DNA from 2 places in the Roseateles sp. UC29_93 genome. Region 2 is predicted to be linked to the other one. Evidence: predicted binding sites of a transcription regulator. Region 2 holds the regulator's gene; the other holds the start of a gene.
The links. Region 2 encodes HrcA, which represses chaperone genes, less so after heat shock. Its sites were predicted from a motif close to TTAGCACTCNNNNNNNNNGAGTGCTAA; they were not measured.
Positions count from the first base shown of each region.

Region 1: rpoH (RNA polymerase sigma factor RpoH) is a predicted target of HrcA. The motif match lies at 2,354-2,380, and genes of this name have one in related genera.

Region 1 covers NZ_CP170545.1:2,641,199-2,646,983, reverse strand. The annotation lists gene ACFJIX_RS12200 (CHASE domain-containing protein) at 1-2,274, shown strand, start outside; gene rpoH (RNA polymerase sigma factor RpoH) at 2,432-3,346, shown strand; gene ACFJIX_RS12190 (SCO family protein) at 3,530-4,150, opposite strand; gene cyoE (heme o synthase) at 4,194-5,102, opposite strand; gene ACFJIX_RS12180 (heme A synthase) at 5,099-5,785, opposite strand, start outside.
Region 2 covers NZ_CP170545.1:2,859,660-2,865,444, reverse strand. The annotation lists gene ACFJIX_RS13345 (restriction endonuclease) at 1-258, shown strand, start outside; gene ACFJIX_RS13340 (hypothetical protein) at 290-1,024, shown strand; tRNA gene ACFJIX_RS13335 (tRNA-Ile) at 1,338-1,414, opposite strand; gene hrcA (heat-inducible transcriptional repressor HrcA) at 1,527-2,543, opposite strand; partial or broken gene ACFJIX_RS13325 (NAD kinase) at 2,625-3,499, shown strand; partial or broken gene recN (DNA repair protein RecN) at 3,499-5,219, shown strand; partial or broken gene rapZ (RNase adapter RapZ) at 5,305-5,785, shown strand, end outside.

The sequences.
Region 1 (5,785 bases), 220 kb from region 2:
ATCACCGGTGCGATCGGGCCGTCGCAGGTCATGCCGCATTGGCTCGCGTGGTGGGTCGGCGACGCGATCGGCGTGCTGATCGGCGCGCCGGTGGCGCTGGCGCTGTTCGGCCTGCCGCGCAAGCACTGGGCGCCGCGACGACTGAGCGTCGCCCTGCCGATGCTGGTCGCGTGCGCCTTGCTGTTCGGCGCCACGCTGCATGTCGCGCGCAACGAGGATGGACGCCGGCGCCATGCCTTCGAACTCGAAGCGGTGAATGCGCTGAACTCGTTGTCCGACAAGCTGTCGATGCCGTTGACCGCGCTCGAGGCCAACCACAGCCTGCTGCTGGTCGCGCCGGACATCAGCCGCGGTGACTTTGAACGCGCCCATGCCGAGCGCGCCCGCGCGGGCGGCGCCGTGTACGCGGTGGGCTGGGCGCCGCTCGTGCGTCCGCAGGAGGTGCCCACGTTCGAACGGGCGGCCCAGGCCGACGGCTACGTCGGTTATCGCGTCTACGAACGACGCCGGCCCGGTGACCTGACCCCCGACCCGGCCGAGGACAGGCTGCCGATCCGCCTCATCGCGCCGTTCGCGCGCAACCGGCCGGCGATGGGCGCCAACATCCGCAACATCCCGCAGGCCCGCGCCGCGCAGGAGCGCGCGATGGCCACCGGCGAGCCGTCGGCCAGCGAAAGCTTCCCGCTGTCGCAGGACGCCGGCGTGACGCTGATGGGCGTCGTGGTCTACCGCGCGCTCTACGAGGGCGGCTCCACCGATCCGCGCGACGCCGCCGGCCGCGCCCGCAAACCCACCGGCGTGGCTTTCGCGACGCTGCGCCCGGAGGCGCTGCTGCACGATGCGCTGCCGGCTCGCGCAGGCCGGCTCGATTACTGCCTCATCGACGCCACGTCCGGAAGCCGCCGTCCGCTGCTGGCCGGCGACGAGCGTTGCCTGCACCTGCCCGCCGCGCTCCCGAGCCGATCCCGAGACTTCGATTTCGCCGGCCGGGCCTGGCGCCTGATCGTCTACAACCCGTCCGGACTGCCGACCCTGGACGGCAGCGCCGCCCTGCCCTTCGCGATCGCGGGGCTGGCCGGCACCGCGCTGTTGGGCCTGCTGCTGCTCTCGGTCACCGGCAGCACCGCGCGGGTGGCGCGCCGGGTCGAGGAAGCCACCCAGCGCCTGCGCGCCAGCGAGGAGCGTTTCCGGACCATCGTCGAGCACGCGCCGATCGGCGTCGTCTCCTGCGACCTCAACGCGCGGCCGCAGGAGATCAACCCCTATTTCTGCCAGCTGCTGGGCATGAGCGTCGAGCAGTTGCAGGCGCGCTCGATCATGGCGATCACCCACCCCGAGGACCGGGCCGAGGACAGCCGGCTGGGCATGGCGCTGATCCGGGGCGAACTCGGCCGCTACAGCCGCATCAAGCGCTACATCGGCGGCCAGGGTCAGGTGATCACGGTCCGGGCCACCGTCAGCCTGCTGCGCGACGCGCAGGGCCGGCCGTCACGACTGCTGGGCGTCGTCGAGGACATCGGCGAACAGCTCCGGCTGGCCGAGCTGGAGCGCATCCATGAGGCCGAGCTGGCCGCCAACCGCGCCAAGAACGAGTTCCTGTCCCGGATGAGCCACGAGCTGCGCACACCGCTGAACGCGATGCTCGGCTTCTCCCAACTGCTGGAGTCGGACCTCGGGTCGACGCTCAGCGCCCGGCAGCGCGGCTGGCTGGCGCAGATCCAGCAGTCGGGCTGGCACCTGCTGGAGATGATCAACGACACCCTGGACCTCTCGCGGCTGGACGCCGGCGGCCTGCGCGTGCAGATCGACGACCAGGACCTGGCGCCGATCGCGTCGGACAGCCTCGCCATGATCGAGACCCAGCGCCAGCGACGCGGGGTGAGCATCGAGGTCGAACTGGCCCCCGAGGTCGGCCGGGTGCGCGCCGACGCGACCCGCCTCAAGCAGGTGCTGACCAACCTGCTCAGCAACGCCGTCAAGTACAACCACGACGGCGGGCGCGTCTGGCTCCGGGCGCGGCGGGTCGGGGATTCGCAGGTTGAACTGAGCGTCACTGACTCCGGGCCGGGGCTGACCGAGGCGCAGAAGGCGCAGCTGTTCCAGCCGTTCAACCGCCTGGGCCGGGAGGTCGGCGGCATCGAAGGCACGGGGATCGGGCTGGTGATCACCCAGCGGCTGCTGGCGCTGATGGGCAGCCAATTGCGGGTCGCCAGCACCGCCGGCGAAGGGGCGACATTCAGCTTTGAGCTGCCGATTTCTTCGGTAGATCAATGACTTAAGTGGATCCTAAGACGGCAGGCACACACTCGGTTTCAGGGGTAGCCCTCCCGTGACGCGTCCGATTTCCGGAGCCTTAGCACTCATCGTCCATGAGTGCTAATATTCTCAGCGTCGAGCCGGAGGACCGGCCCGATACAGGAGCAACGAACACATGTCCAACACCCTTGCATTGAAGGTCCGCGATCCCTGGTCCCTGGTGCCATCGCTCGGGAACCTGGATGCGTACATCACGGCGATCAACCACATTCCTCTGCTGACGCCGGAAGAAGAGAAGGATTACGCCACGCGTCTGAAGACGCATGGCGACGTGGACGCCGCGGGCCGGCTGGTGCTGTCGCACCTGCGGCTGGTGGTGTCGATCTCGCGCCAGTACCTGGGCTACGGCCTGCCGCAGGGCGACCTGATCCAGGAAGGCAATGTCGGCCTGATGAAGGCGGTCAAGCGCTTCGATCCGGAGCAGAACGTGCGGCTGGTGTCGTACGCGATGCACTGGATCAAGGCCGAGATCCACGAGTACATCCTGAAGAACTGGCGCATGGTCAAGGTCGCGACGACCAAGGCGCAGCGCAAGCTGTTCTTCAACCTGCGCTCGAAGAAGCACGCGCTCAAGGAACACGCCGCGAACCAGCAGCGCACCTCGCTGACGGAAGCCGAAATCGCCCTGGTGGCGGAAGAGCTCAACGTCAAGCCCGAGGACGTGGTCGAGATGGAGACGCGCCTGTCCGGCGGTGACGTGGCGCTGGAGCCGCAGACCGACGACGACGGCGAGACCTTCGCGCCGATCGCCTACCTGGCGGACGACACGCAGGAACCGACGCGGGTGATCGAGTCCAAGTCACGCGACCGGCTGGCCACCGACGGCCTGCAGAAGGCGCTGGAGCAGCTCGACGACCGCAGCCGCCGCGTGGTCACGGAGCGCTACCTGAACGTCAACGACGACGGGTCCGGCGGCATGACGCTGCACGAGCTGGCGGCCGAGTACAACGTGTCTGCGGAACGCATCCGGCAGATCGAAGTCGCCGCGATGAAGAAGATGCGCAAGGCGATGGTGGCGGAAGCCGCTTGATCGGAAAGCCGCTCGATCCCCTGATCGATGCCCCATGAAGAAGGCCCCGCACTGCGGGGCCTTCGTCTTTCGGATGTCAACGCCCCGTCCCTGAGGCCTGCGGGGCCAGGGGGTTGGCCCGATTTGTGGAGCCTGCGAGACGTATGAGGGCCAAGCCCCTGGCCCCGCAGGCCGAGCGCTCGTTCATTGACCGGCGATCAACGCCTTGATGTCGCCCATCAACGCCGACGCCCCCGCCCCATAGCGCGAGAACACCCGCACCCGCCCTTGCGGATCGAACAGGAAGCTCGCCGCCGTGTGGTCCATCGTGTAGCTGTCCGGTGTCTTCCCAGGCACCTTGGCGTAGTAGATCTTGAACTCCTTGGCCGTTTCCTTGAGCTGCTCCGGCGAGCCGCGCAGCGCGACGAAGCCGGGGTCGAAGCTTTCGAGGTAGGCCTTCAGCAGTTCGGGCTTGTCGCGTTCCGGATCCACGGTGATGAACACGCCCTGGACCTTGTCGCCCTCTGGCCCGAGGGCCTTCTTGACCTGCGCCAGTTCGGCCAGCGTGGTCGGGCAGACGTCGGGGCACTGCGTGAAGCCGAAGAACACGACCACGACCTTGCCCTTGAAGTCTTCCAGCGTGTGGGTCTTCCCGTTCTGGTCGGGCAGGCTGAAGCCGCGCGCGTACGCCGCGCCGGTCAGGTCCACGCCCTGGAAGCTCGCCTTGGGCGCCGAGGAGAAGCCCAGCTTGTCGCAGCCCGCCAGCAGCGTTGCCGCACCCAGGGCCCCCAAGGCGCCGAGGCCCAGAAAACGTCGCGAGATCATCTGCACATCCGATCCGAAAGAAGGTCCCGAGCGCCGAGGCGGCTCAACTGATCCAGGGACTGACGTAGTGATCGAGCAGCAGCGCGCCGAAGAGCAGCGACAGATGCAGGATCGAGAACAGGAAGGTCTTGCGCGCCAGCGCTTCCGAATAGGCCTTCCACAGCCTGAACGCGTGATGGCAGAACATCAGCCCCAGCACGATGGCCGCGGCCAGGTAGATCCAGCCGCTCATGCCCGTCAGGAAGGGCAGCAGCGTCGCCGCGAACAGCACCCAGGTGTAGAGGAAGATCTGCAGCCGCGTGAACTCGTTGCCGTGCGTCACCGGCAGCATCGGCAGCCCGGCCTTGCGGTAGTCCTCGCTGCGGTACAGCGCCAGCGCCCAGAAGTGCGGCGGCGTCCACAGGAAGATGATCAGGCACATCAGCCAGGCCTCGGCGCCGAGCTCGCCGCGCATCGCCGCCCAGCCCAGCACCGGCGGCATCGCCCCGGAGGCGCCGCCGATCACGATGTTCTGCGGCGTCATCGGCTTCAGGATCACCGTGTAGATGATCGCGTAGCCGACGAAGGTCGCGAAGGTCAGCCACATCGTCAGCGGGTTCACCAGCGCGTACAGGATCGCCGACCCCAGCGCGCACAGCCCGCCCGAGAACAGCAGCGTCTGGTTGCGGCTGAGTTCGCCGCGCGCCGTGGGACGCCACGCGGTGCGTTTCATCTTGGCGTCGATGTGCTGCTCGATCAGGCAGTTGAACGCCGCCGCCGCGCCCGCCACCAGCCAGATGCCGCCGGTGGCGGCGATCAGGCGCACCCATTCCTCGCCCTGCGGCAGGCCGGGGATCGCCAGCGCCATGCCGATGACCGCGCAGAACACGATCAGCTGCACGACCTTGGGCTTGGTCAGTTGGTAGAACTGCCACCAGCGGGAGGGCATGGCGGCCTGCGTCGCGGAACTCATTTCGAACCCATCGTCAGGATGCCGGCGCGCACGGGCGCCGGCTCGATCACATTGCGGGTCGTGCCGGCACGCAGCCGCGCCAGCACGATCGCACACATCAGCAACAGCGCCGCGGCGCCGCCGGTATGGGCCAGCGCGGCCACCAGCGGCCACCCCAGCACCACGTTGGAAAGGCCGGAGGCCAGTTGCCACGCGCCGACCGCCAGCAGGCGGCGCGCCCAGCGTCGGGCTTCGAGGCCGTCACCGCCGGCACCGGTGCCGCCCTGGCGCCACAAGGCCCAGGCCAGCGCCAGCAGCGCGGCGAACACGATCATCGCGCCACCGCGATGCGCCAGGTGGATCGCCGTCAGCGCCTCGAACGGCAACCAGCCGCCGTGGGCGCCGCGGCCCAGCTCGCGCCACAGCGTGAAGCCGTGTTCGAAGTCGGTCGGCGGCAGCCATTGTCCCTGGCAGGTCGGAAAGTCCTGGCAGGCCAGCACCGCGTAGTTCGTGCTGACCCAGCCGCCCAGCGCCACCTGCGCGATCGCCAGCGCCGTGAATGCCAGGAATGCACGTCTCAGGCCGGTGGACCAGGCCAGTGGCTTCGGCGCGTAGGACTCGGCCTGCCAGGCCAGCAGCATCAGCAGCCCGAGCGCCAGCAGCAGGTGCGTGGTCACGATCGCCGGGAACAGCTTCATCGTCAC
Region 2 (5,785 bases):
GTGGTGTTTGCAGAGGGTCGAAACGTCGAGCTGATCGATGGAACGAGGCTGAAGGAGTTGCTGGCGAGCGCCAAGGTTGAACCGCATCTGCCGCCAGCGCCGACCGCCTCGAAACCTTCCGACCTTCCCACGATGGTCGTATGCCCGAGTTGCTTGCATCCGTTGGTGCGACGCATTGCCAAGCGTGGACCTCAGGCTGGGCAGGCGTTCTATGGGTGTTCGACGTATCCGGTATGCAAATACACCCGCGCCCTCTGATTGCGCATTCTCGTCAACAACTTAGATCCAAATGGCCACATCAAAAAAAACGAAACGCGTCCAAGACCAAATTCAGGAGAATGCGTTCAAAGGTCAGTCGCGCACTGAAACTCATCTTGCCGATTTCTTTTGGCTACTCAGCAGATCGATCGACATCAACGGCGAGGATCTCTTGGTTGAGCGTCGGCGTGATTCATCAAGTATCCCAGCCGCTGCCGGCGATCCACAATGCTTCGGCCTAATTCAGGCAAAATTCTTTCAGGGCAAGAATCTCGTCAAAATTCTTCGCAGCTATGTTGAGGACATGACAGGCCCAAGAACCAACTTCTTTGCGTTCTTACACTCCGACGATGCTGACGGAGAGCATATCCATTACTTCTTCACGGCCCAAGAGATTATTGAGAGCTGGAAAGTCAGCCGTTGCCAAGAGTTCTTTGAGTTCAGAATTACCAAGACACGGCTATTCGAGCGCTTTCTCAATCGTCCCCGCCACACCATCACGAATGCAATTCAAACGGGAATATCTCGAACTCAGGGATTGCAATCGCGGTATGCGCTGTCCCGATTCTTCCGCACGCATGTTGACCGTCTTCGTAGAGGACGTCGTCATACCGACCACCACCCAATGTCACAAGAAATGAATAATCGCCGCTTGCCTTTGGAGTTTGAACAATTCCACTCTGCCATGGCCCACCCAGACTACCTGTGGCAAGAGGCTCGAACAATCTACGAATTGCCTTGCGGTCGTAGGTGCTATGACGTCTAAGACGAACTTGCGGATTCTCTTCGCTCACCAACCAACTCCATCCTCTTTAACCTCGAAGCTCCGAGTATCGATCAGTCCATAACGGGCTCATAATTAAAAAGCAATTCATACTTCTTGGCGCATTAAGAATCCGCACCACCGGCGGCAGCCGACAGTTGGCTGCTGCATGTTTGTACCCGCTCGAAATGCCGGAGACAAATTGATTGAGGCATCATCGCGGATGTTTTGCAAAAGATGCACCGCTCAGTACTTATCGAGCGGGACGACGAGAACTTATTTCTTCGTACGTGATTTGCGAGAAGATGCAATTCGTTGGTAGGCCGTACAGGACTTGAACCTGTGACCAAAGGATTATGAGTCCTCTGCTCTAACCAACTGAGCTAACGGCCCCCGGGGGTAATCGCATATACGAACCCTGGCGGGTTCGTTGGTTCCGGCGTTGCACCGGAGCGGCGGATTGTAAGCATGCTTGGGGGCCGGCCTGACGAGCCGCGAAGCGCGGCTACTTCTGCGACAGCGCGTTGCTCACCATCCTCGACGTGATGTCGACGATCTCGATCATGCGGTCGTAGGCCATGCGCGTCGGGCCGATGACGCCGAGCGTGCCCACCACCTCGCCATCCACCTCGTACGGCGCGGAGACGATCGACAGCTCTTCAACAGGCACGACCTGGCTCTCCCCGCCGATGTAGATCCGCACGCCTTCCGCGCGGCTGGACACATCCAGCAGCCGCATCAGCTGCGTCTTCTGCTCGAACATGTCGAACATCCGCCGCAGGCTCCCCATGTCGTGGCTGAAGTCCTGCACCGTCAGCAGGTTCCTCTCCCCCGAGATGATCATCGGCTCGTGCTCCGTCACCCCCTGCTGCCCGACGTCCACCGCCGCGCTCATCAGCTTGGCGATCTCCCCGCGCAGTTGGTCCACCTCGGACCTCAGGCGGTCCCGCACCACGTCCAGGCTCAGCCCCGCGTAGTGCGCGTTCAGCCGGTTGCTCGCCTCCGTCAGGTCGGACTGGGTCAGGTCTTGCGCCGTGAACACCAGCCGGTTCTGCACATCCCCGTCCGGCGACACCATGATCACCAGCACCCGTCGATCCCCCAGACGCAGGAACTCGATGTGGTGGAACACCGCCGTCTTCCGCGGCGACGTCACCACCCCCACGAAACTCGACAGGCTGCTCAGCAGATGCGCCGCGCTCGCGATCACCTTCTGCGGTTGATCAGGCAACAACTGGCTCTCGAACGACCCCACCCCCTCGCGCGGCATGCCCGGCTTGGCCGTCAGCAAGGTGTCCACGAACAGCCGGTACCCCCGCGCCGTCGGAATCCGCCCCGCGCTGGTGTGCGGGCTCGCGATCAGCCCCAGCTCCTCCAGGTCCGCCATCACGTTGCGGATCGTCGCCGGGCTCAGCTCCAGCCCCGACGCCTTCGACAAGGTGCGCGACCCCACCGGCGAACCGTCGGCGATGTACCGCTCCACCAGAGCCTTCAGCAGTGTCTTCGCGCGATCGTCGAGCATGTTTTTCATTCTAAAGAAGCCGGCGGCGCCACCCCCCGCATACCCCCGGTCCCAGCAGTTCGCTGTGGTGTAATTCCCGCCATGTCCAAGCGCTTCCGCCATGTGGCCATCGTCGGAAAACCCCAGTCGCGGGGCATCCGGCCCATCCTGGAAGAGATTGCCGATTTGTCGCCTCCCAGGGATTGGATGTTTCCCTCGAACAGGCCACCGCCGACAGCACCGGCATCACCGCCCTCCCCGGCCTGTCCCACGCCGAACTCGGCGCCCAGTGCGACCTGGCCATCGTCGTCGGCGGCGACGGCACCATGCTCGGCTTCGCCCGCCAGGTCGCCCGCTACAACCTCCCCCTCGTCGGCATCAACCAGGGACGCCTCGGCTTCATCACCGACATCTCCGCCGACCAGTTCAAGGACGCCCTCGCCCCCATCCTCGCCGGCGACTTCGAGATCGAACACCGCTCCCTCCTCGAAGGCGCCGTGATCCGCGACGGCGAACAGATCTTCTCCGGCGTCGCCCTCAACGACGTCGTCGTCTCCCGCGGCGCCACCGCCGCCATGGTCGAACTGCGCGTGGACGTCGGCGACGAGTTCGTCGCCAACATGCGCGCCGACGGCGTCATCGTCGGCACGCCCACCGGCTCCACCGCCTACGCCCTCTCCGCCGGCGGACCCATCCTCCACCCCGGCATCGCCGGCTGGGTCCTCCTGCCCATCGCCTCCCACGCCCTCTCCAACCGCCCCATCGTGCTGCCCGACAACGGCGAGGTCCGCCTCACCATCGTCGCCGGCCGCGACGCGTCGGTGAACTTCGACATGCAATCCCTCGCCTCCCTGCTCCACGGCGACTGCATCACCGTGCGCCGCTCCCAGCACCGCGCCCCCTTCCTCCACCCCAGCGGCTGGTCCTACTACGCCACCCTGCGCCGCAAACTCCGCTGGAACGAAGGCACCACCTGATGCTGCGCCGCCTCGCCCTCAAGGACTTCGTGATCGTCCCGGCGCTCGAACTCGACTTCGCCGCCGGCTTCTCCGCCCTCACCGGTGAAACCGGCGCCGGCAAGTCCATCCTCATCGACGCCCTCCAGCTCGCCCTCGGCTCTCGAGGCGACGCCGCCGTCGTCCGCGAAGGCGCCACCCGCGCCCGAAATCTCCGCCGAGTTCGACCGCCCCCGCCGTCCTCGCCCCCTGGCTCGAGGAAGCCGGCTTCGACTCCGCGGTCGACGGCGCCGACGACACGCTGCTGCTGCGTCGCGTGATCGACGCCCAAGGCAAGAGCCGCGCATGGATCAACGGCGGCACCGCCACCGTCGCCCAGCTGCGCGAACTCGCCGAACACCTGCTCGACATCCACGGCCAGCACGCCTGGCAAGGCCTGACCCGCCCCGTGAGCGTGCGCGAGCTGCTGGACAGCTTCGCCCAGATCGAGACCAAGCCGATGGCCGCCGCCTTCACCGAGTGGCGCCAGGCCACCGAGGCGCTGTCCGCCGCGCAATCCAAGCAGGCCGACCTCGCCCGCGAGCACGAGCGCCTGAGCTGGCAGATCGGCGAGCTCGGCCGCCTCGCGCCCGGCGCGGACGAGTGGGACGAGCTGAACGCGGAACACCAGCGCCTGTCGCATGCGCAGTCGCTGATGGACGCCGCCCGCGGCGCGCTCGAACGCATCGCCGAGGCCGAGATCAACGCCGAGTCGCTGACCGACGAGGCGCTCTCCGCGCTGCAGGACGTGCTCGTCTACGACGCCGGCCTGCAGGACACCGTCAGCGCGCTGCTCGGCGCGCAGGCGCAGCTGCAGGACGCCGCGCACAGCCTCAGCTCTTATCTGAACGCCGCCGACCTCGACCCCGACCGGCTGCAGCAGCTCGACGAGCGCGTGTCCGCCTGGGTCACGCTCGCGCGCCGCTACCGCCGTCAGCCGGCTGAACTGGCCGCGCTGCTCGACGAATGGAAGGCCGAGCTCGCGCAGCTCGACGCCGCCACCGACCTCGACGCGCTGCAGGCCAAGCAGGCCGCCGCGTTGAAGCGGTATCAGAAGGAAGCCAGGACCGTCAGCACCGCGCGCGCCAAGGCGGCGCCGACGCTGTCCGACGCCGTCTCGCAGGCGATGCAGCAGCTGGGCATGTCCGGCGGCCGCTTCGAGGTCGCGCTGCTGCCGCAGGACGAGCCGCAGAGCTTCGGGCTGGAGTCCGCCGAGTTCCTCGTCGCCGGCCACGCCGGCAGCACGCCGCGCCCGCTGGCCAAGGTCGCCTCCGGCGGCGAGCTGTCGCGCATCGCGCTGGCCATCGCCGTCACGACCAGCCAGCAGAACAGCGGCGCCGGCACGCTGATCTTCGATGAGATCGACGCCGGCGTCGGCGGCGCCGTCGCGGAGACCGTCGGCCGGCTGATGAAGCAGCTCGGCCAGCGCGCGCAGGTCCTCGCCGTCACGCATCTGCCACAGGTCGCCGCCTGCGCGGATCACCACTTCCTCGTGGCCAAGGCGCTCAAGGACGGCAAGACCAACTCCGACGTCCGCCCCATCGCCGGCGAGGCCCGCACCGCCGAGATCGCCCGCATGCTCGGCGGCGAACGGCTGTCGTCGACCTCGCTCGCCCATGCGCAGGAAATGCTGGAGCTGTCCGCCAAGGGCAGTCCCGCCGACCCGGCCGGCAAGTCCTCCAACAGAAAGGTGAAGCCGTGAGCGCGCCCCATACCGCTCCGGTGCCCCGGCCCTCGCCACCCCCACCGCCACCTCGCCCCGCGGCGAGGTCGTGCTCGTCACCGGCATGTCCGGCGGCGGCAAGTCGATCGCGATGCACGCGCTCGAGGACGCCGGCTTCTTCTGCGTCGACAACCTGCCGCCCGAGCTGCTGCCGCAGTTCCTCGACCTGGAACGCCAGCGCGGCTGGCGCCGCGTCGCGATCGCGGTGGACGTGCGCAGCGCCGGCTCGCTGCCGCAGCTGCTGCTGCACATCAAGGAAATGCGCCAGGAAGGCGTCTCGCTGCGCGCGATCTTCCTGGACGCCGAGCGACGACACGCTGCTGCGCCGGTTCTCCGAGACGCGCCGCCCGCACCCGCTGCGCGCCCGTTACGACGCGCGGGACGACGGCGACACGCACCGCGCGCTGCAGGAAGCGATCGCGCTCGAGCGCGAGCTGCTGACGCCGCTGCGCATGGAGTCCACCGTCATCGACAGCAGCCAGCTCCGCCCCGCGCAGCTGCGCGGCTGGCTGCGCGACCTGGTGCATGTGAGCGGTTCATCGCTG